2 regions of the Blautia sp. HCP3S3_C4 genome follow, and region 2 is predicted to be linked to the other one. Evidence: riboswitches for the same ligand, from Rfam matches in the RefSeq annotation. Region 2 holds a riboswitch; the other holds the start of a gene.

Region 1 (15,111 bases), on a different contig from region 2:
TCGCTTACCAGGGCATCATACACATCTGCCAGTGATACCACCTGGGCAGATATGGGGATTTCTTCTCCTTTCAAGCCATCCGGATATCCTTTTCCATCATAACGTTCATGGTGCCAGCGACAGATTTCATAGGCATATTTCATCATCTCTTCATCATGATACATTTCCAGACTATCCAGCATCTGGGCACCTATGAGCGTGTGCTGTTTCATAATTTCAAATTCTTCCTTTGTAAGCTTTCCGGATTTATTCAGAATTTTTTCATCAATTCCGATCTTACCGATATCATGAAGCGCAGAAGCTGTGGCAATCATATACTGCTGAGACCAGGAAAGATTATAATTCTCTGATTTCCGCATCAGTTTCTCCAGCAAAAGCTGAGTCAGAATATTGATATGAAGCACATGAAGCCCGCTTTCACCATTTCGAAACTCTACAATCTGGCTGAGAATCCCGGTCATCATACGGTTATTTTTCTCTTTTTCATAAATCTGATCTGTTACCAGATGGATCAGACGCCTTTGCTTGGCATAAAGCTTGATCATATTGATAACCCGCTGATATACCACCTTGGTATCAAATGGTCTGCTTATGTAATCTGAAGCCCCCAGTTCATAGGCACGACGGATATAGCTCTCCGATCCTTCACTGGAAATCATAATCACCGGTATATCCTCGATCCATTTATCTCTGTTCATATAGGCAAGTACTTCAAATCCATCCATTTTGGGCATAATAATGTCCAGCAGAACCAATGAGATTTCAGTTCCATACTGCTCCAGCATCTCCAGGGCCTCATTTCCATCACAGGCTTCCAGGATCCGGTATTCTTTTCCCAGAATTTCCTTGAGTATCTCGCGGTTCATTTCAGAATCATCAACGACCAGAAGCTGAGGCAGATTTCTTTTTTCCATCTCATCTGTATTTTGCTTCAGATCCCAACGGGTCACTACTGTATTTTTATGCCCCTTGGCCATATACATAAGTCTGTCTGCTTTGGTGATTGCTTCCTCCATCCTGCCGTGGGTAAACATAGCTCCACCAATGCTCACTGAAAGGATCAGACGATTAAAGCCGGGGATATGCGTCTCATGAATCTTCTCCTGGATCATGCGAAGCTTCTGAGAAAAAACCTCCTTCTCAATTCCAGGCAGGATCAACAAAAATTCATCTCCTCCATAACGCACCAGAATATCCGTGCGGCGGATATAATGCCGAATCACCTTCACTACGGTTGTCAGTACCAGATCTCCTCCATCATGACCATAAGTGTCATTGCATAATTTGAAATCATCCAGATCAATAACCGCAATTCCGGCATTCACAGACATATCCTTGACTTTTTCCTCAAAATATCTGCGATTATATGCCCCGGTCAGCACATCCTTATACAGCTTTTCACTATATACAGTCAGTTTTCCTGCCAGCTTTTCGTACCCTTCTTTATCAGTCAGTGTATTCTCATCCAGCTTTTTCAACATTTCCATTACATAAGGCTCACCATCTATTTCCAAATACTTTGCAAACACCTGGTACATGTCGGAATCAAGAAATTCAATCTTGGATGTCTGTTTCTTTTCATCCAGTGCTTTAAGAGAAATACAATTATCACATCTTTTATTTTTATTCCAGAAAGCATAACACTGACAAAGATATTTTTTTCCTGGAAGCTTACTTTCCATTCCGGCAGCCTGAAGATCACTGCCCTTCAGAAGACGGACTATATCAAAAATCTCCCGGAGCACTTCCATTTTATTCTCTGCTTCCTGCATTGTTATTTGTTTCCACTCGATCATTATTCCCAGCCTCTCACGAACACCAGCTTTTTTCTGTGATATAAACTTGTATTATTATATCACTTACCTATTACGCAGCACAATAAGAATAATTTTTTTCTTAGTTTCATAAATATTCGCAAAAGAAGCTCTATATTTTCGAACAATCATAAAAAGTACCGGCCTTCCGGTCATTAGATTTTCAGATCTGATTTCCGGAGGTCGGTACTCATTTCACGTACAAAACGTTTTTTGTTTTATTATTTTATCATTTACCAGATTTTGGAATCCACTGCTGCTTTTTCAATCGCAAGTCCCTTCATATATCTTTCCATAAAGGAATTAAATCCTGCTACACCTTCTGGTTTCGGATCCAGAGTACTGCTTTCCTGGTCTGCAAATACCTTATTATCAAGGAATGCTTCCAGAGTTTCACCTTCTTCTTTATTTACAAGATAGGATGCAAGAAGGGCAATTCCCCAGGCTCCACCTTCACCTGCTGTAGACATTACAGATACCGGTGCATTTACAGCGTCTGCCAGAATCTGCTGTCCAACGCCTTTTGTCTTAAATAATCCGCCATGACCAAGGAGACGGTCTACCTTTACGTTTTCTTTCTCAAACAGAAGGTTCAGGCCTACTCTCATGGCACCAAGGCATGTATACAGATTATTTCTCATAAAGTTTGCAAGGTTAAATTTGCTTTCAGGAGAACGTACAAATAAGGGGCGTCCCTCTTCAAAGCCTGTCATATGCTCACCTGAGAAATAGCAGTAGGACAGAAGTCCTCCACAGTCTGGATCTCCTTCCAGTGCTTTATTATAAAGGGTTCCGAACAGTTTGTTCATATCTACTTCCATGCCCATAGCTTCTGCAAATTCTTTGAACACATTTACCCATGCATTCAGGTCAGAAGTACAGTTGTTGGAATGTGCCATAGCTACCAGGTGTCCGGACGGAGTGGTAACCATATCAATTTCTTTATAAGGTCTGGAGAGTTCTTTTTCCAGAACAATCATGGCAAATACAGAAGTTCCTGCTGAAACATTACCTGTACGGACTGCTACACTGTTTGTGGCAACCATACCTGTTCCTGCATCACCTTCCGGAGGACACATCGGGATTCCGGCTTTCAGTTTTCCTGTTACGTCAAGAAGTTTTGCACCTTCTTCTGTCAGAACACCGGCATCTTCACCTGCAACAAGTGCTTTCGGCATAATATCGCGAAGCTTCCATGAAAATCCATAAGGGGCTACCAGTTCATCAAATTTATCAACCATCTCCTGATTGTAATCAGCCTTTGTGGTATCAATGGGGAACATACCTGCTGCATCGCCGATACCCAGAACTTTCTTTCCTGTCAGTTTCCAGTGAACATAAGCTTCCAGAGTTGTAATATAGTCAATATCTTTCACATGTTCTTCACCGTTAAGGATTGCCTGATACAGATGTGCGATACTCCATCTCTGAGGGATGTTGTAGTTGAACAGTTCCATCAGTTTCTCGCTGGCTTCCCCTGTAATATTGTTTCTCCATGTACGGAATGGTACAAGAAGTTCTCCCTCTTTATTGAAAGGCATATATCCATGCATCATGGCGCTGACACCAAATGCACCTACAGATTCCAGTTCTACGTCATATTTTGCTTTTACATCCTTTGCCATATCCTGATAACAATCCTGGATACCTGTCCAGATATCATCAAGGCTATATGTCCAGACACCGTTTTCATAACGATTTTCCCATTCATGACCGCCGGATGCGATCGGCTGATTTTTATCATCTACAAGTACTGCTTTGATCCTGGTAGAACCAAATTCAATACCAAGTGCTGTTTTGTTAGCGAGAATCGCTGCTTTTGCTTCTGCTGCTCCCATTTTTATGTACCTCCCTGTTTCTCTGTCATTTATGATTACAGATCACTCGACAATCTGTAATCATATATATTGTACACCCATATTATTATCGCATTTCTTTTATTGTTTTGCCATAATTTTTTACATTTTAATTGCAAAAAAATTATTTTCTGAATGCAAGTTCATTCCATCTCAGTTCATTTTTGAAATCACGGATATTGGTATCTTTATCAATGTAAACAGCTTCAATACCCATAGCAGCTGCCCAGTCTCCCATCTGCTCTGCTGTCAGGTCATAGGAGAATGCTGTATGATGAGCTCCACCTGCAAGGATCCATGCTTCTGCACCTGTCTTAAGGTTTGGCTGTGGTGTCCAGAACGCACTTCCTACAGGAAGCTTCGGCATTGGTTTCTCAACCTTCTTGCAGTCTACATCATTGATGATCAGACGGAAACGATCTCCAAGGTCAATCAGAGATGTTGCGATAGCCGGACCGGTTTTGCTTGTGAATACAAGTCTTGCAGGATCTTCTCTGTCACCCATGGAAAGCGGGCATACCTTAATGCCAATCTTGCCATCTGCAACAGACGGGCAAACCTCAAGCATATGAGACTGAAGGATTCCTTCTTTTCCAGGTACAAAGTTATAGGTGTAGTCTTCCATCATAGAAGTTCCTTTTGCATCTTTTACACCAGCAGTCATAATCTTCATCAGACGAACCATTGCAGCTGTCTTCCAGTCACCTTCTGCACCGAATCCATAACCTTTTTCCATAAGTCTCTGGATTGCAAGTCCAGGAAGCTGTTTAAGAGCGCCCAAATCTCCAAAGTGTGTAACAATGGCCTGATAATTTTTCTCTTCCAGGAATTTCTCAAATCCGATTTCAATCTGAGCCTGAACTGCTACATGACGTCTGAATTCTTCCGGATCCCTTCCCTCAAGAATGATATCATATTTACTGTAGTATTCATCTACTAACGCATCAACATCACCCTTAGCTACATCTTTTACATAGTCAGCGATCTCATTTACAGGATAAGCATCTACTTCCCATCCGAATTTGATCTGTGCTTCTACTTTATCACCTTCTGTAACAGCTACGTTTCTCATGTTATCTGCCACACGGCATACACGGATATGGCTGCTTTCCATAATGCCAACAGCTGTACGCATCCAGGAAGCAAGTCTTTCCTGTACATCTTTATCTGCCCAGTGGCCAACGATAACTTTTCTTTCGATTCCCATTCTTGAAACAATATGACCATATTCACGACCGCCATGTGCAGACTGATTTTCATTCATAAAGTCCATATCAATGGTATCATAAGGAATTTCTTCATTAAACTGCGTGTGAAGATGACAGAGTGGTTTTCTGTATTCTTTCAGGCCAAGGATCCATGATTTTGCCGGTGAGAAGGTATGCATCCATGTGATAACACCTGCACAGTCCTCATCTGCATTTGCTTCATTAAATGTTTTACGGATCAGTTCATTTGTAATCAGTGTTGGTTTCCATACAAGTTCAAATGGAAGAACACCGCTTTTGTTTAATTCTTCAACGATAATTCTGGAATGCTCGGCAACTTTTCTTAAGCATTCATCTCCGTAAAGATCCTGTGAACCTGTACAAAACCAGAACTTATAGTTTCTTCCTGTTTTCATGATAAAATTCCTCCTGGATTTTTTATATTTTCAGATCTTCTGCTGCTTTCCACAGCATCTTCAATCTGTGTGTTTACTGTTAATATCCGGCGTTTTTATTCAGCCTTTCTGCACGATCCCCGTATGATCAGTTCCGGGTGGATCAGTCTTTCAACCTTGCTCTCTGCTTCAGAAACTCCGTTGATCTTTTCCAGGATCAGTTCTGCAGCCATTTCTCCCAGTTTTTCCTGGGGATGGGCAATTGTTGTGATTCCGCCTCCACGCTGTGCATACAGAGAATTATCATAACCTGTGATCGAAACATCTTCCGGTATCCTGATTCCTAGTTTTTCCAGTTCTTCCATAACCTGAACAGCAATCTGGTCATTATAACAGACAATCCCATCCGGAAGCTGTCCGTTCTGTACCATCTCCTTTGCCATCAGTGCCGGTTTAATCTTTCTGTCTTCTGTGTGAAACCAGATAACATCATCCGGATCATAGGAAATCCCGGCCTCCTGCAGTGCTTTTACATAACCTTTATGACGTTTCAGTCCCTGCATATCATCAGCTTTAAAGAATCCCTTGATCTTCTTATGTCCCAGATCCAGCAGATATTTTGTTACCAGATATCCTCCCTGCGCGTCATCCATGAGAATATGAGGTTTGTCTCTCATTTCCGAATAGATTCCCTGAATAAACACATATGGAATATCAAACTTGTCCAGATTCTGATAAAGATTTCTGTGTTTACAGATCATTTCACTTTTACTTGGTTCAATGATCAGTCCGTCAATATCTTTCTTCAGAAGCTCTTCCAGACATCTGGCTTCTTTTTGCCTGCTGTTTGCCGTATTTTTCAGGATAATGCTGTAACCACTTTCTGAGAGGACATTGTCCATTCCCTGTATCAGTCTGGGAAAAATGTAATCAGAAATATATGTGGTAACTACCGCAATATTTTTTGATTTTTTGATGTGGCGCATATTTTCTGAGCAATAAGTACCTCTCCCGTGAAATGCCTCCACATATCCGTCCTGTTCCAGAATTCCCAGTGCTTTACGGACTGTATGCCTACTCAGGGAATATTTCTGAGAAAGTTCGTTTTCTGAAGGAAGCTTTTCTCCCGGCCGGATAACTCCTGATACAATATCATTTCTGAGCTGTTCCATAAGCGAGAAATATTTAGGCTTTCCATTATCTGTCATGTATTCTTCCCTCCTGTATTTAGGATACAACTTGTATGCACATACGAACAAGTTGTTTTTTATGCTTAAATTATACAAAATACAGGAGGATTTTTCATTAGTTTTTCCCATTATTTTATCTCTTGGCTACAAATACCATGAACTGCCATACGTACCTTCTCATCCAGCCTGGAATTACAAGTGATTAATGTCACCATCGGTTTATGGGCATCCGGCCAGATACCGGTTTCATACATAGAATTTCTCTTCAGGGCAGCCAGCTGCCTTTGATATGACGGACTGTCCAGGTCATATCCATATTCAAAGGCAGCTCCTCCCTCCCCTGCCTGTTCTACAGAAAAAATATCGTAAACCAACTTTTTCTCTGGTGTCACAATTTCAAACTGTGGACATTTTTCCAGAAATTCAGGCTGTTCATACTGGTTCAGATTAGCAAACATCATATGACCTTCCATGTTGTGACCATAGATAAAGCTGTGAGAATCTGTAAAAGCTGCATCATTGTGATGCCCAAGGAAAATACTCCCAAATAAATCCTCCTTTCTCTCAAAATCATGTTTCAGGTAAAATTCATCGTCCTCTCCCTGCACTACCGGATAGGAAATATCAGCTCCCGAAATCCTAATCCAGCCAACTGTCTGCGGATTGAGCTTTCTTAGCTTCTCCCAGGAAATCCCAAAGGATTCCCTGATTTCAGCCTTTATATTATTTTTCGCCTTTTCTGCGTCAGATTTTTTTCTGCTTTGTCCGGTGTTATTTTCTGTATCCGGATTTTTAACTGCTTTATCATTTTCTGCGTAACTTCCGGCATAGGCAAGCTGTTCCACATATTGATTCTTTTCCCTGGCAACTTTGTTCTGCTCATAGCTTTTTATATAAAAGCTCCCGCAGTACAAAAGCAATCCGGCAGCTACACAGATCATACTTCGAGCAAGATTTTTCAGAATTTTCATAAATGCTTTTCCCTTTTTCCGGTTTTGCTTCTTCTGAATACCAGAATTCCGGTTCCCAGCAAAAGAATTCCCAGAATACTCAAACCTGCCATCGTTTTAAAAGGTCTGGATTCTCCTGTCTTAGAGCTTCCCGCAGTATATCCACCCTGATATCCGCTGCTGTAAGAAGAATAACCTCCGGATCCATAACCTCCATTTCCGGAATTCCCGTTATTTCCACCGCCTATAACTCCTACCGGCGTATTTGTCGGAATCTGTGTCAGCTTTGGACAAGTTCCATTTGGACGTGGAGTTGGGGTTGCTTTTGGAATGATTGTAGGCGTTGGCACAGGCGTATTGGTAGGTTCTGGAGTTTTCGATGGTTTCGGAGTCGGAGTTGGCGTAGGACTTGGTTTTAGCACAGGTTTCACATAAACCTCATGATCAGCCTGTACTTCTGTAGAAAGATCTCCTCTGGCTGTGGCATGATTTACGATCGTCTGTTTATCTTTCGCTGCTGTTTCAAACACTGCCTCATAATAAATTTCCAATTTGTCTGAATCTCCTAATCCGGTTCCTGTATGGATCACAAAGCCTGCCTCTGAAATTTCTGTTTTTGCATCCTTCAAAACAGTTCCGTTTTTCTTTACCAGAACAGACTCTTTCTTTATCTTTGCTCCCTCTGTCTGAAAAGTATCCGTGATCACTATATTTTCATCCGTTACATCCTCACGGAGCTGACGTACCTTCAAGGTATAGTAGCCTGTTTCTCCTGACATATACTCTTTTTTATCTGAGGTCTTTGTAATCTCCAGGACCGGACTATGTACCTCTGTTTCTGCCTCTGTATTCACCGGAATATTTTCTCTACTATTTACCACTGCTGTATTATGGATTTTCTTTCCTGCCAGAGCCGGATCAATAATTGCGGTCTGATATTCTACAGCCATACATTTCTGTTCCCTGCACTCCAGCGGATTAGGCATTACCTGCTCTGAAATACCACCTCTGTCATTATCACAGATCAGATATCCCACATCTTTGATCAGGTTTCTGCCTGTATTGATCACAAAGGTATTGTCATCATTTGCCTGAATCTGCGCCTCAACCTTAGTTCCCTTTTCATCCAGAAGTACAATAGAATCCTTCTGAAGCCGAACTCCCGGAGTATCTGTCACATCCTGAACCACCAGCTCTCTGGCAACACAGCCTGTCTGCTCCTGAGTAAGATCAATACGCCAGGTAACAATATCTCCATATTTATAAAAAGTCTTATCTGCCGTCTTTACAGCCCTGAGAGCCGGAGAATTTACCCATATCTTAGAGGTGTCCTTCACTTCCGCTGCATTATCTGCATATGCCTTGGCTGTATTTACAATTTCCATACCATTTACAGTACTCTGGGCTGTACAACGGAAGTTGACAGTTACCGGCATCTGATAGGGCAGATCAGAAATAGTAACGATCCATCCTGTCCCCTGACGAATCACCTGGCAGCTGACTTGTTTTTCTACGGTTTCACCGTAATTCTCTGGATTCAACGCATTCCCCATATCATCCGTTCCGGCAACCGGATTCTGGATCACTGTAGGAACACCACTAACTGTAACTGCTCCTTCATCACCGTCCAGCGCAAGTCCTTCAGGAAGAGAAAGATCACTGATCACCAGATTTCTTGCAATAGACCCTTTTTGCTGATTGGTAACCGTTACCTGATAATTTACCTGCTCTCCTACCCGGAATTCATTTTCCACGCGGCCATCTTCTGCTGCCAGATATGGATTCTGAAAACCTTTATCAATAGACAGGATTGCTGTATTTACATATACTTCCGCATCATCAGTGGTCTTCGGTGCATTCTCTGCCTGCACATTAGCCAGGTTAATACTTTCCACTCCATTTGCATCCTCAGTGGCTGTGCAGAGAAAAGCAACCGTCACAGGTACTCCTGCAGGCAAGTCTGAAAGATTCAGTCTCCATCCATTTCCTTCCGGAAGAAACTCATATCCTACCGTTTTCTCACCGGTTTCATTATAAAATTCCGGATTCAGCTGTCCCGGAGTATCTTCTGTTCCGGCAACAGGCTGCGTAATATTCTGAGGAATTCCATTAACAGATACATTTTCCATAGAATCCAGAACCAGGCCTGCCGGCATCTCTGTATCCCAGACTGTCACATTTCTGGCAATCGTTCCCTGATTTTTATTCTCAACAACAACCTTATACTCAACCTGCTCTCCTGTCTTCCACTCATAATGATCGGCTGTCTTTTCAATCCAGAGACTTCCCGTATTTACATATACTTCTGCATCATCAGATTTTTCATTTGCATTGGAAGCTTTTACATTTGCCACATTTACACTTTCATGGCCATTGGCAGACTCTGTAGCTATACAGTGAAATACAAGCGTGACCGGCTGACTGTAAGGCAGATAAGAGCAATAAAAAGCAAAGCCGCTTTCATCTGCTTCCATATGTGATTCTACCGTCCGGCTTTCATAAGCCTGCCCTGTTTTTTTATCAGGAACCGGGTAATTTACCTGAGACTGTACATTCAGCACTTCCACACTCTGGGTTCCCCCTGACAGCACAAGCCCCTGAGGAAGTCCGATATCTGTCACACTGACATCCTTTGCAATTGTTCCGGGCACAGAATTATTCACTACAATTCTATAAGTAACTCCATCCCCTACCTGCCATTCATATTTATCTGCTGTTTTGTCAATCTCCAGCTGAGGGCTGTTAGGCCATACTTCGGCCATATCTTTTCGGTCTTTCTGTTCCCCTGTCTCCGGGTCTACAAGATTATCCGCTGTAGCAGTTACTATATTTTCCCATTCCTGACCATTGGAAGCTTCCGCTGCCTGGCATTTAAAGCTGACTGTTATGGTTTCTCCATACTTCAAAGTAGGGCAGGTTACTTTCCATCCATTTTCCCCCTGCCTGGTAAGAGTGCAGGGATCTGCTCCCGGACTGGTCTGTGCTGCATACTGTCCCTCTGTCAGGCAAAGGCAGGAGGGAATCTCATCTGTCACACTTACTCCTACAGCCTGGACATCCGGCTTTGTCTGCGTAACCGTCACAGAATAATCTATCATATCCCCTACCTTCCACTCATAAGCGGAAACGTTTTTCTTTACCTCAAGCTCAGGCGGAATGATCCCCTTCACCCATACGATTTCTGTTTTCTTCGTATCTCCGCCTCCATTAACTCTCTCATAACTCATGGAAGCCTGATTGGGAACCAGAAGGGTGTATCCATCCTCTGCCAGATATTTAGAAATATCAAATTGTCCTTCTGGCTTCCTGTGTACTTTCAGAATAAAAGTATATGTCTGATTATCTGTAAAAGCTTCTTCTTTAAGGCTGTCCGCCTTTGCACTGCAGATTACAGTCTGTCCTTCCACAGCCACATCAAACTGTTCTGTCACATCCTGTCCCAGACTATTTATTACCGAAACCTTAGAGGCATCATCCATTGTCAGACAGTTTTCCAGTGCATCACTAATCACAAATGATTTTAATCTGTTAGGAGTAGTCTCCGCCTGGATCATATACTGAAATTCTTTTTCTGTTTTCATGACAAATGGCTGTTCCTTTGGTGCAGCCGTTGCCTGATCCCATGTGCAGCCCACTTCGCCTACTCTTTTTTCCGGTGCTTTTTTCATTTCTATACCACTGAAGCAATAGGAAGTAAAATCAAAATATGCAAAGCCCTTAACCACCTTCTGTCCTTCAAAAGTTTCACAGTAGCTTTTTCCGGACTCATCTGCATATGCTTTTCTGGCATTACTTGCCCACTTCTCCTGAGAGCCGGCCTTTGCAATACTTTTTTCCCTGCTTGCATCCCACATATCCAGTTTTTCCTGATGAGAAAACACCAGATTAAAATTATCTGTCTGGAAAAACATATTCAGCCAGCCATTCTCATCCTCCGGCTCAATAGCCACATTCTGAGATCCTACATAGGTGCCGTTTACTTTCAAAAACTCATTATTTTTTAATACATATGCATGATCCAGTCCATTGTCTGAGGGTATAGATACTCCCTGCGCCGCATCAATATCACGGATCGTACCATGTCCACTGATCGTCAGAGCCTCATCTGTCCCATGCTTCAGAAACTGAAAATTAATTTTTGCAGAACCCAGTGAATAGATAAAAACCCCAATATTGTTTTTAGCAAAGCCTACCATTGGATAGGTTTCATTATTCTCCCAGCCAAAGGTAAGTCCACCATTATTTTCTTTTTTGGAGACAGGGGTTCTCAGGTCATAGCGTCTCTCGGCATTTTCTACCCCCACCAGGGTCAGACGCACATCCACAATATTTCCCCCTGCATCTCTGCCCACATTGTTATAGCGCATTCCTGCACTTCCGGATTTGTAATCCTCTGTTATCCTCACACTTTCTGTATCTCTTGTACTTCTTCCGTGATCTGAAAATGCAGCACTGTCCAGATTATCGCAGCCAAAAGACTCATAGGTAGTTACCCCTGGCTGAAACTTCATATTGAAACGGTAACCATAGTCAATAAGCTGATCAGAGTCCCAGACCTCGATGGACTTTACCGCTCCGGCCGCACTGAAAATCATTCCAGGTAAAAAGCCCAGTACAGACTGCAGCATAAACAGTAAGGCTAAGCCTAAAGCCTCCAGACGTTTTTTTAGTTTCACAGTTCCTTTCATGTTGTCTCCTTTCCATTTGGCATACAGAAAAAAGGATTCCTGTGCAAAAATCCTGTTTTCTGCCTTTATAAAAATAATAAAATTGAGATTTACCTGCTGCCTGGCAGGATTAGGGAATAACACACTTCAGATAAGACTAAGGCGAAAATATGAAACGATATGAAAAATATAAATAACTGAATAAAAAGAGTACTGAAAAGAATATTAGATAAAGCTATAAGACAGATCAAAAGAAAGCTCCCAAAGGGAGTTCTCTTTTGATCAGTGACTTCTCTTGGTAAACCAGGAAATAACAGATAAAATGATAATCAGAATAATAAAAAACGGAAGAACGGCACCAATTATTATAAGTAATAAAATAATCGCTACAGCAGCTGCCACAATCACAACAAGCTTACCTGACCAGGTTGAAAGGTCCAGAACTTTTTTCCACCGCTTCTCCGGCTGGGGCGGCGGTTCTAATCCAGATCCACAGGAGGAATAGGCTCCATATTCCTCATCTACAGTATCTCCCTCTGTATCAATAAGAGTTTTTGCTATCAGTCTGGGATCTCCCAACTGATCAAGCACTTCCTGCTCTGTACGACCACCGCGTACCTGGGACTGTATATAATCTTCATAGTATCGTACATGTGCTGCAGCCTTGCCCTCCTGCATGTGACCGGCAAGCTGGCTTCTCAGGATTTCCAAAAATTCTTGTCTGTTCATCTTTTACACTCCACTTTGCCAAAATATAAATCCCCATACACTGCTTATGATAATTGAAGCAGGAGATTTCTGTGCACTTATTATTCTTATTCTACCATATTTACCACAGGTAGCAACTAATATAATCATAAACTTTTTATGAAATTCCTATAAACTGCAAGGTTTAACCTTTCCTTTACATAATCTTCATTCTACTATAAATCCATGTCTATTTTTTAACAATCCCATTTCTTTGAAAAAGCAAATTCTTCCCAACAATCATAGATACTCTGGTTTTTCATTATTAATTTTACACAACTTTCGTCCAGTTTACTTGATTTTTTTGACATTTCAGCAAAAATTTTCTTGACATTTTTTTCTCAAAATGATATACTATTGCCATCAATTGAAGGAACCTTCGAGTACTGACGGAAAGAGTGGAATGCAAACCACGGGGAGTCGGAGGTTTGTAGAAGCCGACCGTCTGGGCAGTATTTGAAAATTTCAGATACTGGCCTTTTTTTATCGGATGAAACAATACTTTTGTTCATCTGACGGGCTGATCGATCATTCCTTCAATGAATAAATTGTTACTGATCGCAGAGTGCACAGTAACAAATGAACAGTAATATAAGTTTTTCATGTTTATGCGGAGACGAAAGGAGAAAAACACTTATGGGATTCAAATCAGACATCGAAATTGCACAGGAATGCGAAATGCTTCCAATCACTCAGATTGCAGAAAAAGCAGGTATTGATGATAAATATCTGGAGCAGTACGGAAAATATAAAGCAAAAATTGATTACAATCTTTTAAAAGAAAGCGACAAAAAGGACGGCAAATTAATCCTTGTTACAGCTATCAACCCAACTCCTGCAGGAGAAGGTAAAACTACTACTACTGTAGGTCTTGCAGATGGTATGCAGAAACTTGGAAAGAACGTTATGGTAGCTCTTCGTGAGCCATCCTTAGGACCGGTATTCGGTGTAAAAGGTGGTGCAGCAGGCGGCGGATATGCACAGGTTGTTCCTATGGAAGACATCAACCTTCACTTCACAGGTGACTTCCATGCGATCGGTGCAGCTAACAACTTACTGGCAGCTATGATCGATAACCATATCTTCCAGGGCAACGCATTAAACATTGACCCTCGTAAGATCACATGGAGAAGATGTGTAGATATGAACGACCGTCAGCTTCGTAATGTAGTAGACGGCCTTGGCGGAAAGACAAACGGTATGCCTCGTGAAGACGGATACGACATCACAGTTGCATCTGAAATCATGGCAGTTCTCTGTCTTGCAAGCGACATCAAAGACCTGAAAGAAAGATTATCCAAGATCATCATCGGATATACATACGGCAAAGTTTCCGAGCAGAAACCTGTAACAGCTGGTGACCTTCACGCTGAAGGCGCTATGACAGCTCTGTTAAAAGATGCTCTGAAACCAAACCTTGTACAGACTCTGGAACACGTTCCTGCAATCGTACACGGCGGACCATTCGCAAACATTGCTCACGGATGTAACTCCGTAACAGCTACAAAGATGGCTATGAAGCTTGCTGATTATGCAATCACAGAAGCTGGTTTCGGCGCTGACCTGGGTGCTGAGAAATTCCTCGACATCAAATGCCGTATGGCTGGCTTAAAGCCAAGCGCAGTTGTAATCGTAGCTACAGTACGTGCTCTGAAATACAACGGTGGTGTTGCTAAAGCTGACCTTAACAATGAAAACCTGGAAGCTCTTGAAAAAGGTATCCCGAACCTGTTAAAACACGTTTCCAATATCAAGAACGTATACAAACTTCCATGTGTTGTTGCTATCAATGCATTCCCGACAGATACAAAGGCAGAGCTTGACTTTGTAGAAGCTAAATGTAAAGAACTGGGCGTTAACGTTGCTCTTTCTGAAGTATGGGCAAAAGGCGGCGAAGGCGGAATCAAACTTGCGGAAGAAGTTATCCGTCTTGTTGAAGAACCAAACGACTTCTCCTATGCATACGAACTGGAAGGTTCTATTGAAGACAAGCTGAACCAGATCGTTCAGAAAGTATATGGCGGTAAGAAAGCAGTTCTGACAGCAAATGCTCAGAAACAGGCGAAACAGTTAGAAGCTCTTGGATTCGGCAACTGCCCAATCTGTGTAGCTAAGACACAGTACAGCTTAACAGATGACCAGACTAAACTGGGTGCTCCTACAGACTTCGAAGTTACAGTACGTAACCTGAAGATCTCCGCAGGTGCAGGATTCATCGTAGCTCTTACAGGTGAGATCATGACAATGCCAGGTCTTCCTAAAGTTCCGGCTGCTGAGAGAATCG
Region 2 (15,111 bases):
GAAGAGTACTGGAGTCTGGACGGAGAATTTCAGGTGCAAGGTGAGAAAAAACCTCTGCAGGCTAAATTTTATGGTACAGATAAGAAGATGAATATTCATAATAAGCAGGAAATGGATGAACTACTTGCTGCTCTTCAGAATCAGGAATATGAGATTACGGAAGTGAAAAAGGGAGAGAGAACCAAGAATGCACCTCTTCCATTTACCACCAGTACACTGCAGCAGGAAGCTGCCAAGACACTGAACTTTTCTACTCAGAAAACCATGCGTCTTGCTCAGCAATTATATGAAGGTGTTGATATTAAAGGAAGCGGTACAGTAGGTGTGATCTCTTATCTGCGTACAGATTCTACACGAATTTCCGAGGAAGCGGATACTGCGGCAAGAGAATATATCACTGCCCAGTATGGAGAGGATTACGTATCAAAAACAGAGAAGGCTGTTAAGAAGGGACAGAAAATACAGGATGCTCATGAGGCAATCCGTCCTACAGATATCAGCAGGACTCCGGTGCTTCTGAAGGAATCCTTGTCCAGAGACCAGTTCAGGCTTTACCAGCTGATCTGGAGACGATTTGCAGCCAGCCGTATGGCTCCTGCAAAATATGAAACCACCTCTGTCAAAATAGGAGCAGGTGATTATACTTTTACAGTAGCTGCCTCTAAAATTGTCTTTGATGGATTTATGTCGGTTTATACAGACGAAGAAGACCAGAAAAAAGGAAACGTACTGAATCAGAGCCTGGAAAAAGGAATGAAGCTTACTCTGAAGGAATTGAAACCGGAGCAGCATTTCACACAGCCGCCGGCTCATTATACAGAGGCCTCTCTGGTAAAAACCATGGAAGAGCTTGGAATCGGCCGTCCCAGTACCTATGCTCCCACAATTACCACGATCATCAGTCGCCGCTATGTAGCGAAGGAACAGAAAAATTTATATGTTACAGAGCTGGGAGAGGTGGTAAACAGTATTATGAAGCAGGCTTTCCCAAGCATTGTAGATGTGAATTTTACAGCTACCATGGAGGGATTGCTGGACTGTGTGGCAGCAGGGACTGTAAAGTGGAAGACAGTTGTGAGCAACTTCTATCCGGATCTGAAGAGAGATGTGGATGAGGCTGAGAAGGAACTGGAAAAGGTGGAAATTCAGGATGAAGTTACTGATGTGATCTGCGATAATTGCGGCAGGAACATGGTGATCAAATACGGTCCTCACGGACGTTTCCTTGCCTGCCCCGGATTTCCGGAATGTAGAAATACAAAGCCATATTATGAAAAAATCGGTGTTCTCTGTCCGAAATGTGGTAAGGAAGTTGTTCTGAAGAAAACCAAAAAAGGACGAAAATATTATGGATGTGAGAATAATCCGGAATGTGATTTTATGTCCTGGCAGAAGCCGTCCAAAAAGAAATGTCCAAAATGCGGAAGCTATATGGTAGAAAAGGGAAATAAGCTTGTCTGCAGCCAGGAAACCTGTGGTTATGTAGAAGAAAAAACACAGGACTGACCGGGGAAAAAGAGAGTGATCTGTAAAAAGGAAAGCTTAGGAAACAGGATTCTGTAAATCAGCAGAATTCTGTTTTTTTGCGCTTTTTAACTTTAATATCAGAAAATCTATACCATCGGGGAAAATGTATTTGTTGAATAATATTTGGAAAAGAAATCTATTTTCAGAAAAGCAAAAATAAAATGAAAAATAGTAAAATTTATCTTGTAATTTTCAATCAAAACGTGTAGTATTAGACTATAAATATATGATTAAACATAACAAAGGCGAAAGGAGGACAATATGAGCGTTCAGTTGCTGGATAAAACAAGAAAGATCAATAAGCTTCTGCACAACAGCAGCTCTAGCAAGGTGGTGTTCAATGATATCTGTCAGGTACTGATGGAGACCTTGAGCTCCAATATTCTGGTACTCAGTAAGAAAGGTAAGGTTCTGGGCGTCAGTTTGTGTCCGGGTGTTGATGAGATTACTGAGCTGATAGAGGATAAGGTCGGTGGATATGTAGATACTTTATTAAATGAGAGATTTCTGGGAGTTTTATCAACGAAAGAGAATGTAAATCTGCAGACACTTGGTTTTGAACATGTGTCAAACAGCTATCAGGGGATTATTAATCCTATTGATATTGCAGGTGAGCGTCTGGGAACTGTATTTATGTATCGATTTGACAGACCTTATGATATTGAGGATATCATTGTCAGTGAGTACGGTACCACGGTCGTAGGACTGGAGATGATGCGTGCAGTTCATGAGGAGAACGCAGAGGAAGACAGAAAACAGCAGGTTGTGAAATCTGCATTTAATACCTTGTCCTTCTCAGAACTGGAGGCGATTATCCATATCTTTGATGAGCTTGACGGAGATGAGGGAATCCTGGTAGCCAGTAAGATTGCTGACCGAGTGGGAATTACAAGGTCTGTGATCGTTAATGCTCTCAGAAAATTTGAAAGTGCAGGTGTGATCGAATCCAGATCCTCAGGTATGAAGGGAACCTATATAAAAGTTCTCAATGAGGTGATCTTTGATGAGCTGGAGGAGATCAAGGCTCAGAGAAACAAGAAAGGCTGATGGCATCAGATAAGCCGGAAGAGAACAAATGTTAAATTTTAAGACTGCCTTTTATCCTTAAACAATATGGGATAGAAGGCAGTCTTTATCATTGTACATCAGTTATATTGTCGCAAATCTGGCAGGCGATTTCTACCATTTGGATAAAATAATTTGGAAATTAAGAAAAAGAAAGAAAAAGCGAGTATAAATTAGAAAGAAAGAGTATATATTAAATTATACAATACTCAGTGAAGTTGCTAATTTTACTTGTTTTAAATATTATATGGACAGTGATTAGCACTCGAGGTAAATGAGTGCTAGCAGAAATCGGCAGAATCTGACAAGGCGCCGAGACAGTTACCGGATATTTTGCAATAACAAAAAAGGTACGGTAACAGGAATGTTTTAGTTGGAGAATAAAGGAGGACATAGATCATGACATTAGTACCTTTAGGTGACAGAGTTGTATTAAAACAGGTTGAAGCAGAAGAGACAACAAAATCCGGAATCGTTCTTCCGGGACAGGCACAGGAGAAACCACAGCAGGCAGAAGTTGTAGCTGTAGGACCTGGCGGAGTTGTTGATGGCAAAGAAGTGAAAATGGAAGTAGCTGTAGGTGATAAGGTTATCTACTCCAAATATTCAGGAACAGAAGTAAAAATGGATGGAACAGAGTATATCATTGTAAAACAGAATGATATTCTTGCAATTGTTAAATAATCAGAGTTTAAACAGGAGGTCATATTATCATGGCAAAAGAAATTAAATTCGGCGCAGAAGCCAGAGCAGCTCTTGAAGCTGGTGTAAATAAATTAGCTGATACAGTAAGAGTAACATTAGGACCGAAAGGAAGAAATGTAGTTCTTGACAAACCATACGGTGCTCCGCTTATCACAAACGACGGTGTTACAATCGCAAAAGAAATTGAACTGGAAGACGGATTTGAAAACATGGGCGCACAGCTGATCAAAGAAGTTGCTTCCAAGACAAACGATGTAGCAGGAGATGGTACAACAACAGCTACAGTTCTTGCACAGGCTATGGTTCATGAAGGAATGAGAAACCTGGCAGCAGGCGCTAACCCGATCATCCTCAGAAAAGGAATGAAGAAAGCTACAGATGTAGCTGTAGAAGCAATCAAGAACATGAGCCAGGCAATCAGCGGCAAGAAACAGATCGCAAACGTTGCATCTATTTCCGCAAGCGATGAGACTGTTGGACAGTTAGTAGCAGATGCTATGGAAAAAGTTTCTAAAGACGGCGTTATCACAGTAGAAGAATCCAAGACAATGCACACAGAACTTGACCTTGTAGAAGGTATGCAGTTCGATCGGGGATATGTATCCGCATATATGTCAACAGATATGGAAAAAATGGAAGCAAATCTGGAAGATCCATATATCCTGATCACAGACAAGAAGATCAGCAACATCCAGGAAATCCTTCCATTACTGGAGCAGATCGTAAAAGTTGGTGCGAAACTTCTCATCATCGCTGAGGATGTAGAAGGTGAAGCTCTCACAACTCTTATTGTAAACAAATTAAGAGGAACCTTCCAGGTAGTAGCTGTAAAAGCTCCTGGATATGGTGACAGAAGAAAAGAAATGCTTCAGGATATCGCAATCCTTACAGGCGGTCAGGTTATCTCCGAAGAAGTTGGTCTGGAACTGAAAGATGCAACTATGGAGCAGTTAGGACGTGCGAAATCTGTTAAAGTTGCAAAAGAAAACACAGTTATCGTTGACGGTATGGGCGACAAAGAGGCAATCGCAAACCGTGTTGCACAGATCCGTGGACAGATTGAAGAGACAAAATCTGAATTTGATAAAGAAAAATTACAGGAAAGACTTGCAAAACTGGCTGGCGGCGTAGCTGTTATCCGTGTTGGTGCTTCCACTGAGACAGAAATGAAAGAAGCTAAGCTTCGTCTGGAAGATGCTCTTGCAGCTACAAGAGCAGCAGTAGAAGAAGGTATCATTGCAGGTGGCGGATCTGCTTACATCCATGCATCCAAAGAAGTTGCGAAACTTGCAGCTACTCTGGAAGGTGATGAAAAGACAGGTGCAAACATTATCCTGAAAGCTCTGGAAGCTCCTCTGTTCCGCATTGCAGCAAATGCAGGACTGGAAGGCTCTGTAATCATTAATAAAGTAAGAGAATCTGAACCAGGAATCGGTTTCGATGCTCTTAATGAGAAATATGTAGACATGGTAGGTGAAGGTATCCTTGATCCTGCAAAGGTTACAAGAAGTGCCCTTCAGAACGCTACAAGTGTTGCGTCTACCTTACTGACAACAGAATCTGCTGTTGCAATTATTAAAGAAGACACACCGGCACCGGCTGCTAACCCGGGAATGGGAATGATGTAATCCATAAAGAACGTGGTCTAAACAATATAAACCACAGTAAAGGGAATCATCGTCATAGACGTTGGTTCCCTTTTGTGGTATAATGCCTAATAAAATAATCCGGAAGACCGGAAAAATAAGAAAAGGAGTGATAAAGGATGAGTGATCTATATTCAGAATTATTGGTAAAACGGGAGCGCACAATCAAAGACAGCATTGTAAAGTATGGCTTGATTGTGTTGACAGTAATTGCAGTAATTGCCAGTCTGATTAGCACCCCCTTGATATGGATTGCAGCTATTGCATTGGGAATTGCATGCTATTTTGTAATCCCGAAGACAGATGTGGAGTATGAATATCTGTTTGTGAACGGAGAGTTTGACATTGATATGGTTATGGCAAAGTCAAAGAGAAAGAGGGTAAAAAGCTTCAATCTTTCTGAGGCAGACCTGGTGGCACCGTTAAATTCCCACAGAATGGACTATTATAATGGGAACCAGAACATGAAAGTTCTTGACTATTCATCAGGAAATCCACAGCACAAACGTTTTGGTGTGATCACCAGACTGGACAATGCTACATGTAAGATTATTCTGGAGCCGGATGAGGCTCTTGCCCAGGCAATGAAAAAAACTGCACCAAGCAAAGTATTTTTGGATTGACACGCTAACTAATTTTTGTTACACTTGATAAAAATAAAGGGCCAGTTACTGGTTCCTTATTTTTATTTTCTATTTAGGAAGGTCCTTTCGGGCCGAAGTTTTTTCTATACTTACTAATTTCACATACGCAAGGGAGGAAATGCAATGGGTACTATCATTGGTGAAGGTATTACTTTTGATGACGTCCTGTTAGTTCCGGCTTATTCAAAAGTAATTCCGAATCAGGTAGATGTCACAACGTACTTAACGAAAAAGATCAAACTGAACATTCCCATGATGAGCGCAGGAATGGATACAGTTACCGAACATCGTATGGCAATTGCCATGGCAAGACAGGGTGGTATTGGTATCATTCACAAAAATATGTCTATCGAGGCACAGGCAGAAGAGGTAGATAAGGTAAAACGTTCTGAGAACGGTGTTATCACAGATCCTTTCTATTTATCTCCTGAGCATACATTGAAAGATGCAGATGAGCTTATGGCAAAATTCCGTATCTCCGGTGTACCGATTACAGAGGGCAGAAAGCTTGTTGGTATCATTACAAACCGAGATCTGAAGTTTGAGACAGATTTTACCAAGAAGATCAAAGAGTGCATGACTTCTGAGGGACTGATCACAGCCAAAGAGGGAATCACTTTGGAAGAGGCAAAGAAAATCCTTGCCAAATCCCGTAAAGAGAAATTACCCATTGTAGATGATGATTTTAATTTAAAAGGCCTGATCACAATCAAGGATATTGAAAAGCAGATCAAATATCCTCTGGCTGCCAAAGATGAGCAGGGACGTCTGCTCTGCGGTGCAGCAGTAGGAATCACAGCCAATGTACTTGCACGTGTAGATGCGCTGGTGAAGGCATGTGTAGATGTAATTGTAATTGATTCTGCACATGGTCATTCAGAGAATATTCTGAAGGCTGTCCGTGAAATTAAAGCTGCATATCCGGATCTTCAGGTAATTGCAGGGAATGTAGCTACAGGAGCAGCTACCAAGGCTCTGATCGATGCAGGCGTAGATGCAGTTAAGGTTGGTATCGGACCTGGGTCTATTTGTACCACACGTGTGGTTGCAGGTATTGGCGTGCCACAGGTTACTGCAGTAATGGATTGTTATGAGGTTGCTAATCGTTATGGAATCCCGATCATTGCAGACGGTGGTATCAAATATTCCGGAGACGTTACCAAGGCAATTGCAGCTGGTGCAAATGTATGTATGATGGGAAGTATCTTCGCAGGATGCGATGAGAGCCCGGGAACTTTTGAACTGTATCAGGGACGTAAATATAAAGTATACCGTGGTATGGGATCTATTGCTGCTATGGAGAACGGCAGTAAAGATCGTTATTTCCAGGAAAATGCAAAGAAGCTTGTTCCGGAAGGCGTAGAGGGACGTGTTGCATATAAAGGACATGTAGAGGATACTGTATTCCAGCTCATGGGTGGTCTTCGCTCAGGTATGGGATATTGTGGTGCAGAGAATATTGAGACTCTTAAGACTACAGGTAGGTTTATCAAGATTTCCGCTGCTTCTCTGAAGGAATCTCATCCACATGATATTCATATCACCAAAGAAGCTCCAAACTATAGTGTAGATGATAAATAAATAATGAATGATACCCCGGAGGTCTTGTGAATCTGCCGGGGTATTTTTGTGGAATTACCGGATTTGATAGTGAAAAGAAAAGAATTCAATGGTATAATAGAAAAAACGAATTCCAGGAAATGGGTGGCAGAGAAAAGCTATGATACAAAAGAATCGGAGCGGTAGAAAAAGTACCGGATCTGTAAAAACAAAGAGAAAATCAGTTTCAAAATCAAAAACCAGTGCTGCACACAGAAAAATATCTGCCGGGAAATCAAGAAAAAACAGCAGAGTTCGACAGAGAAATCTGAGGATGCTGCTAATCTGCATTATCCTGATGGTGGGAGTAAGTATAGGATGCTGGTATGGAATAAATAATATGCAGGAGAGAGAAAGAAAAGAGCAGGAGGTACTTCTGGAGCAGGAAAATTCAGGAAGCGGTCCTGAGCAGTGGCAGAAAGAAGGGGCTCCCTATATTGATGTGGAGCTGCTGACTCCCAATGAATATTCCAGACCGCAGATTCCCATTGAAAGCGTAAAATATATTGCAATTCACTATACTGCGAACCCAGGAGCAACAGCAATGGCCAACAGAAATTATTTTGAGAATCTGGCAAATACACATGAGACAAAGGTAAGCAGTCACTTTGTCATTGGCCTTGATGGTGAGGTGGTACAGTGCATTCCTACATCGGAGATGTCTTATGCGACAAATTCCCGTAATGTGGATACCGTATCGATTGAGTGCTGTCACCAGGATGAAACAGGAAAATTCAATGATGCAACCTATGATTCGGCTGTAAAACTGACAGCATGGTTATGTGTGCGATTCGGACTTACTTCTGAAAACGTGATTCGTCACTATGATGTGACAGGAAAGAACTGTCCCAAATATTATGTGGAGAATCCGGATGCATGGATTCAGATGAAGGCCGATATTGCTTCTCAGATTGAGGTTGACTATAAATTAAAGAATACTCAGTAATGGTATATCCTATTGTTTTTGAAAAAAAGCAGGAAACAAAAAAATTGCCTTGAAATCTGCAAAGAAGTATTGTACTATAATAACAGTGTGTGAGTTTCACAACAGTACCTGCATGACTGGCGGAAGTAGGATTACCTACAGGGAGTGCAGTGTGTATATGAGCCGACCGCCTGGGCAGCCTGGAAATTATTCAATGAATAAATAGGTTTCCCAGGCTTTTTTTAACCTTATTTATAACGAAAAGGAGAAAAATTATGGAAATGTTATCACTGGAAAAAGAACTGAAAGAGAATTCCTATCCTGGAAGAGGAATTGTGATCGGACGTTCCGCAGACGGTAAGAAAGCAGTGACAGCTTATTTCATCATGGGCAGAAGCGAGAACAGCAGAAACAGAGTATTTGTAGAGGATGGTGAGGGAATCCGTACCCAGGCATTTGACCCGTCCAAGCTTACAGATCCAAGCCTGATCATTTATGCACCTGTACGTGTACTGGGAAACAAAACAATTGTAACTAACGGAGATCAGACAGATACCATTTATGAGGGAATGGATCATCAGCTTACTTTTGAGCAGTCTTTAAGAAGCAGAGAATTCGAGCCAGACGGTCCAAACTATACACCTCGTATTTCCGGTGTTATGCATGTAGAGAACGGAAAATTCAACTATGCAATGTCAATTCTCAAGAGCAACAACGGAAATCCGGATGCATGTAACAGATACACATTTGCATACGAGAATGCCATTGCAGGAGAGGGACATTTTATCCACACTTATAAATGCGATGGAAATCCACTTCCAAGCTTTGAAGGCGAACCGAAACTGGTAGCAATTCCGGATAATATGGATGAGTTTGCAGAACTTCTCTGGAACAGCCTGAACGAAGATAACAAAGTATCTTTGTTTGTAAGATATATTGATATTGAGACAGGTAAGTACGAAAGCAAGATCATTAATAAGAATAAATAAAACAGGGCAGATATGATAATGGAGGATTTATATAATGAAAGAATTCGAATTAAAATATGGCTGTAACCCAAATCAGAAACCTGCAAAAATTTATATGGCAGACGGATCAGAACTTCCGGTGAAGATTCTTTCCGGAAGACCGGGATATATCAATTTCCTGGATGCCTTTAACGGCTGGCAGCTGGTATCAAACCTGAAGAAAGCAACTGGACTTCCTGCTGCAACCTCTTTTAAACATGTATCTCCTGCAGGTGCTGCTGTAGGACTTCCACTGACAGAGACTCTGGCAAAGATCTACTGGGTAAATGATATGGACTGGAAGAATTTTTCACCATTAGCATGTGCTTATGCAAGAGCCCGCGGTGCTGACAGAATGTCCTCTTTTGGTGATTTCATTTCTCTTTCTGATGTGTGCGATAAAGATACAGCACTTCTGATCAAGAGAGAGGTATCTGATGGTGTTATTGCACCTGGATACACAGAGGAAGCACTGGAGATCCTGAAGCAGAAGAAAAAAGGAAACTACAATGTAATCCAGATCGATGAGAACTTTGTACCGGCTCCGCTGGAACACAAAGAAGTATTTGGTGTAACTTTTGAGCAGGGCCGTCAGGAGCTTGAAATCGATGATGCAATGCTCTCCAATATTGTGACAGAGAATAAAGAGCTTACAGAGGAAGCAAAACGTGATATGAAGATTTCTCTGATCATTCTGAAATATACACAGTCCAACTCTGTATGTTTTGTAAAAGATGGACAGGCTATCGGTGTTGGTGCAGGTCAGCAATCCCGTGTACACTGTACAAGACTTGCAGGACAGAAAGCTGACAACTGGTTCCTTCGTCAGTGTCCGAAGGTGCTGAATCTGCCATTTAAAGATACAATTTCCCGTGCAGAGCGTGACAATGCCATTGATGTTTATATCGGGGATGAATATATGGATGTACTTGCTGACGGTATGTGGGAGAAAACTTTCACAGAGAAACCGGAAGTATTTACAAAGGAAGAGAAACGTGCATGGCTGGATCAGATGACAGATGTTACACTGGGATCTGATGCATTCTTCCCATTTAGTGATAATATTGAACGTGCGCATAAGAGTGGTGTGAAGTATATTGCTGAGCCGGGCGGATCTGTGCGTGATGATGCTGTGATCGAGACCTGCAATAAGTATGGAATGGTGATGAGCTTTACTGGTATTAGATTGTTCCATCACTAAATTCTTGATATGGTGACGCGCAGGACATTATATGTTTTTGCCCGCGGTTTCGGAGCCTAAGAAAAACTAAGCGCCAGGAAATCTGCTAAAAACATGTAAAAAAATTTCAAACTCGCCGCAAATGCGGCTCAGACAGTGAAATTTTTTTACATAACGCAGATTTCCTGGCGCTAACTTTTTCTAAGACCCCTGCAAATGCGTGCAAAAACATATAATGTCCTGCGCTGGTTATTGATTTAACCGAATCAAGCAAGTACCCTGCTTCAATTGCGAATATCCGCTTGAACCAGGGATATTGGCTATAGATGTTATTCGCAGATATGGAATTGCTATAGTTATGGAAAGTTAATAGAAGGGGATGAAAAAAGCATCAGCCTTAGCTGATGCTTTAAGAGCGATAGACGGGGCTCGAACCCGCGGTCTCGACCTTGGCAAGGTCGCGCGTTACCAACTACGCCACTATCGCATTTATGATGTCGTTTGAGCGATTACCTTAGCGACAAAATATATGATACTATATACAGTGGAGTTTGTCAAATGTTTTTTTTCTTTATTTTGAAATTTTATGAAGATTCCGTGAAGGATGGGGTGGAAAATTGCAAATTGGGAGGGGGTGTGCTATGATAGGACAGACGGAGAGAGACGATAAAGGAGTTGAGGCTCAGTTTATGAAGAAAAAAATTTTAGTATTATTAGTTTGTAGTATGCTTACTTTACCAACAACAGTTTCTGCGGATATTCTGGATTATGAGGGGACAGTTAATGCTTATAAGCAGGATAATAAGACACTGCAGACCTTTGAGATTGATAATGGAAGTGGAGAGAAGGTAACTGCAGTTGCCAAGTCAGATAAGGTTTCTGTTTCTGCAAAGGCGACTTATATACGTTCTATGCCAGGGAAAAACGGAAAGAAGCTTGCAAGAGTGTATCTTGGTACCGGTGTAGAGAGAGTGGCCGTATGTGATAATGGCTGGAGTAAAGTGACTTATGAGAAAAAGAGCAAAAAGGGTACGAAAAAGATCAGTGGCTATGTGCCCACAAAACATATCAATGATAGTGATCAGGTTGCTCAGGCAAGGGGAACTTTTACAGCACTGAAGGACAGTGATATTCTGGATTATCCGGGAAAGAAGGATGGACAGATAGTAGGTGAGGTCATTCAGGAGGATGAAGTGAAGCGCCTGGCTACAGTGAACGGCATCTGGAGTCAGATTTACTATAAAAAAGAGAATGGAAAAAGAGGCATTGGATATATTCCAACCAGTGTTCTGGAGAATACAGCAACAGAGGAGAATACGGAAGAGTCAAAGGTCGCTAAAGTAGACGGCGAAGAAGCTGGAACGATTCATAAGAGTGAGGGCAAAGGCGTTTTTGCAGAGGCTGTGGATGGTGTAACTGCTTCAAAGGGAGAGTCTGTGGATGGAGTGAAGGTGGGAACTCCGGTAGCTGTGTCTTCAGATGCGTCACTGGTTCCGCTGGGAACCTTTAAGATTACTCATTATTGTCCCTGCAGTATTTGTTGTGGCCCTTGGGCAAATGGCATTACTTCTACAGGGGTGACTGCTACGACAAACCGTACGATTGCGGTGGACCCTACACAGATTCCATATGGATCTAAGGTTGTGATCAATGGACAGGTTTATGTTGCAGAGGACTGTGGTGGTGCGATTAAACATAATTGTATAGATATTTATGTTGCTACCCATCAGGAAGGGGAGGACAAAGGGGTATATTATACAGATGTTTATTTGTTAAAGTAGAAAATAAGAAAGAATTTAACCGAATCAAGTAGCAAAGCGGATTGCGAATATCCGCTTGACCTGAAAATAAAAATCCGGGAGAATCTGGAAATGATCTGTTATATCTGTGATCATTTCAGAAGTTCTTCCGGATTTTTTGAAATTATCTTTTATGCGTTTTGTAATGCCTGTTCAATATCAGCAATAATGTCATCCACATTTTCAATACCAACAGAGAGACGGATCATTCCCGGTGATACGCCGGCTTCTGCAAGCTGCTCATCGTTCATCTGACGATGAGTATGGCTTGCCGGATGCAGGATCATGGTCTTAGATGCTGCTACGTGAGTTGCGATGGTGGCAAGCTTTAAGCTGTCCATAAAGCGGACTGCAGCTTCTCGACCGCCTGTCAGTTCAAAGGAGATAACGCCGCAGGTTCTGCCTTCGTGCATGTATTTTTGAGCAAGTGCATAGTATTTGTCATCAGGAAGTCCTGCATAGTTTACGTGAGATACTTTCTCATGGGCATTCAGGAATTCTGCAATCTTCTGTGCATTATAGCAGTGACGTTCTACACGAAGAGGAAGAGTTTCCAGTCCCAGGTTTAACAGGAAGCAGTTTGCAGGAGACGGGATAGAGCCAAGGTCACGCATCAGCTGAGAGGTTGCCTTTGTGATATAAGCCTTCTTTCCAAACTGTTTAGTATAAATAACACCATGATAAGATTCATCCGGTTCAGTCAGTCCGTGATATTTGTGGCCATAGGCATCCCAGTCAAAGTTACCGCTGTCAACGATAGCACCGCCAACCTGTACAGCATGTCCGTCCATATATTTGGTTGTGGAATGGGTAACGATATCAGCGCCCCATTCAAAAGGACGGCAGTTTACAGGTGTAGCAAAGGTGTTGTCTACAATAAGCGGAACTTCATGCTCGTGAGCAACCTTTGCGAATTTTTCAATATCCAGAATTACCAGAGCCGGGTTTGCGATGGTTTCTGCGAAAAGTACTTTTGTGTTCGGACGGAAGGCAGCTGCGATTTCTTCAGAGCTTGCATCGGTGTCAACGAAAGTGCAGTCAATGCCAAGCTTCTTGAAAGTAACAGCCAGGAGGTTGAAGGTTCCTCCGTAAATGGTGGAGGCTGCTACCACATGATCTCCAGCTTCACAGATATTGAAAACTGCGTAAAAATTAGCTGCCTGTCCGGAAGAAGTAAGGATTGCAGCAACACCACCTTCCAGATCTGCAATTTTTGCTGCTACAGCATCATTTGTGGGATTTTGCAGACGGGTATAGAAATAACCCTCTGCCTTCAGATCGAAAAGCTGTCCCATTTCATCAGTAGTATCATACTTGTATGTTGTACTCTGACAGATTGGAAGTGCACAAGGTTCACCCTTTGATGGGGTGTAACCGGAATGGAGACATTTAGTCTCTAATTTTAAGTCACTCATGAGTTTGATTCCTTTCTTTATGCGTAAGTTGCTCCAGTAAATTATGTATTAATATGGGAAAATCAGATAATATGATGGGATATTGATACAAAATTTCATGATAGCAGTAAGAAAATTATACCGCCGAAAACCAGATAAGACAATAAAAAGACAATAAAAAATGAAATAAAAAAATGCCCAGAGCCGGAATCGAACCAGCGACACGAGGATTTTCAGTCCTCTGCTCTACCAACTGAGCTATCTGGGCATTTGGTCTGTGATTTGTTGCATCACAGGCCTTATCATAGCATATTGATTGTTTGAATGCAAGTAATTTTTATAATTTTTGCGAAAAAAGAGAAAGTTATAACAAAAATTTACTTTATCTTGCCATAAGGTAGATTTTTTCCATATCTCTCATATTGAGCTGCTTGAAGACTCCGATGGTTCGAGTGTCTTCGAAACTGCATTTGAATGCCAGATCATGAATTTGCTGATCTGTGAGATCCAGACCCAGTTCGTGTAAACTGGTGGGTATTTCTACAGAACGGAAAAAATTTTCCATTGCTACGATTCCTGCAAGGGCTGTTTCTTTATAATCAGTTCCACATGGAATGTCAAATACGTTAGTGGCAAACTGAGCGAAACGTTCAGGATTTACCTCGTAGACATAGCGTGCCCAGCTTCCCCAGATGGCAGCAAGACCTGCACCGTGGGTTACATTGTAGACACCGCCCAGTTCGTGTTCAAGCTGATGACAGGCCCAGTCACCGCCCCCGGTACCGCATCCGGTCAGACCATTGTGGGAGAGACTTCCTGCCCACATGATTTCTGCCCGTGCACTGTAGTTTTCCGGTTCCTTCATAAGGATACGGGCATTATAAATGACCGTCTGCATCAGAGCTTCGCTGATACTGTCTGTGATCTCCATAGTTTCAATATTTACAAAATATCGCTCCATAGTGTGCATGAGGATATCCACACATCCACTTTCTGTCTGATATTGTGGAAGTGTATAGGTGAGACGTGGATTTAAGATAGCAAATTTGGGTCTGCAGTAATCAGTCTTTGCACAGCCTCTTTTTTCCTTGGTTTCTTCATTGGTGATAACGCTGGAACTGCTCATTTCACTTCCGGAAGCTGCAATTGTAAGAATGACACCGATGGGCAGACAACCGGTTGGAACAGCCTTTTTCAGACAGAAATCCCAGACATCGTTGTCCGGATTTGCAACACCATAGCCGATAGCCTTGGAAGAGTCAATAACACTTCCACCTCCTACAGCAAGAATAAAGTCCACATTTTCTTTTCTGCATAACTCAATTCCCTCGCGGACTTTGGAGAGGTGTGGATTAGGAACCACACCACCCAGAGTGACATATTCAAGGTCTGATTCTCTCAGGTTAGAAGTGATTTCATCGATTAGTCCGGAACGGACAGCACTTTGACCACCGTAATGGATCAGCACTTTTTTTGCACCATATTTCTTCAGCAGGGAACCTGTCTGAAGGTGGGTATCTTTGCCAAAAACAACTTGGGTTGGTGTATAATATTCAAAATTTCTCATGATATGTAAAAGACCTCCTATAGCTTTACAGGTTAACCGAATCAAGTAAGTCC

What was found. Region 2 has a riboswitch for ZMP and ZTP ahead of ACTNC6_RS13430 (IMP cyclohydrolase). Riboswitches for the same ligand answer to the same signal wherever they lie in the genome.
Region 1: it holds a riboswitch for ZMP and ZTP, as region 2 does, so the genes downstream of both, ACTNC6_RS08895 (formate--tetrahydrofolate ligase) here and ACTNC6_RS13430 (IMP cyclohydrolase) in region 2, are expected to answer to the same signal.

What each region holds. Positions count from the first base shown of each region.
Region 1 is NZ_JBQHWF010000008.1:59,626-74,736, reverse strand. It holds gene ACTNC6_RS08930 (diguanylate cyclase) at 1-1,796, opposite strand, end outside; gene ACTNC6_RS08925 (xylulokinase) at 2,048-3,652, opposite strand; gene araA (L-arabinose isomerase) at 3,795-5,294, opposite strand; gene ACTNC6_RS08915 (GntR family transcriptional regulator) at 5,390-6,481, opposite strand; gene srtB (class B sortase) at 6,592-7,434, opposite strand; gene ACTNC6_RS08905 (isopeptide-forming domain-containing fimbrial protein) at 7,431-12,101, opposite strand; gene ACTNC6_RS08900 (DUF1700 domain-containing protein) at 12,363-12,809, opposite strand; ZMP/ZTP riboswitch at 13,200-13,285, shown strand; gene ACTNC6_RS08895 (formate--tetrahydrofolate ligase) at 13,464-15,111, shown strand, end outside.
Region 2 is NZ_JBQHWF010000016.1:32,267-47,377, reverse strand. It holds gene topA (type I DNA topoisomerase) at 1-1,506, shown strand, start outside; gene codY (GTP-sensing pleiotropic transcriptional regulator CodY) at 1,789-2,574, shown strand; gene groES (co-chaperone GroES) at 2,992-3,276, shown strand; gene groL (chaperonin GroEL) at 3,306-4,925, shown strand; gene ACTNC6_RS13445 (DUF6106 family protein) at 5,063-5,566, shown strand; gene guaB (IMP dehydrogenase) at 5,711-7,168, shown strand; gene ACTNC6_RS13435 (peptidoglycan recognition protein family protein) at 7,461-8,132, shown strand; ZMP/ZTP riboswitch at 8,235-8,315, shown strand; gene ACTNC6_RS13430 (IMP cyclohydrolase) at 8,387-9,100, shown strand; gene ACTNC6_RS13425 (phosphoribosylaminoimidazolecarboxamide formyltransferase) at 9,135-10,319, shown strand; tRNA gene ACTNC6_RS13420 (tRNA-Gly) at 10,713-10,785, opposite strand; gene ACTNC6_RS13415 (3D domain-containing protein) at 10,940-12,079, shown strand; gene ACTNC6_RS13410 (O-acetylhomoserine aminocarboxypropyltransferase/cysteine synthase family protein) at 12,229-13,512, opposite strand; tRNA gene ACTNC6_RS13405 (tRNA-Phe) at 13,687-13,759, opposite strand; gene ACTNC6_RS13400 (iron-containing alcohol dehydrogenase) at 13,874-15,058, opposite strand.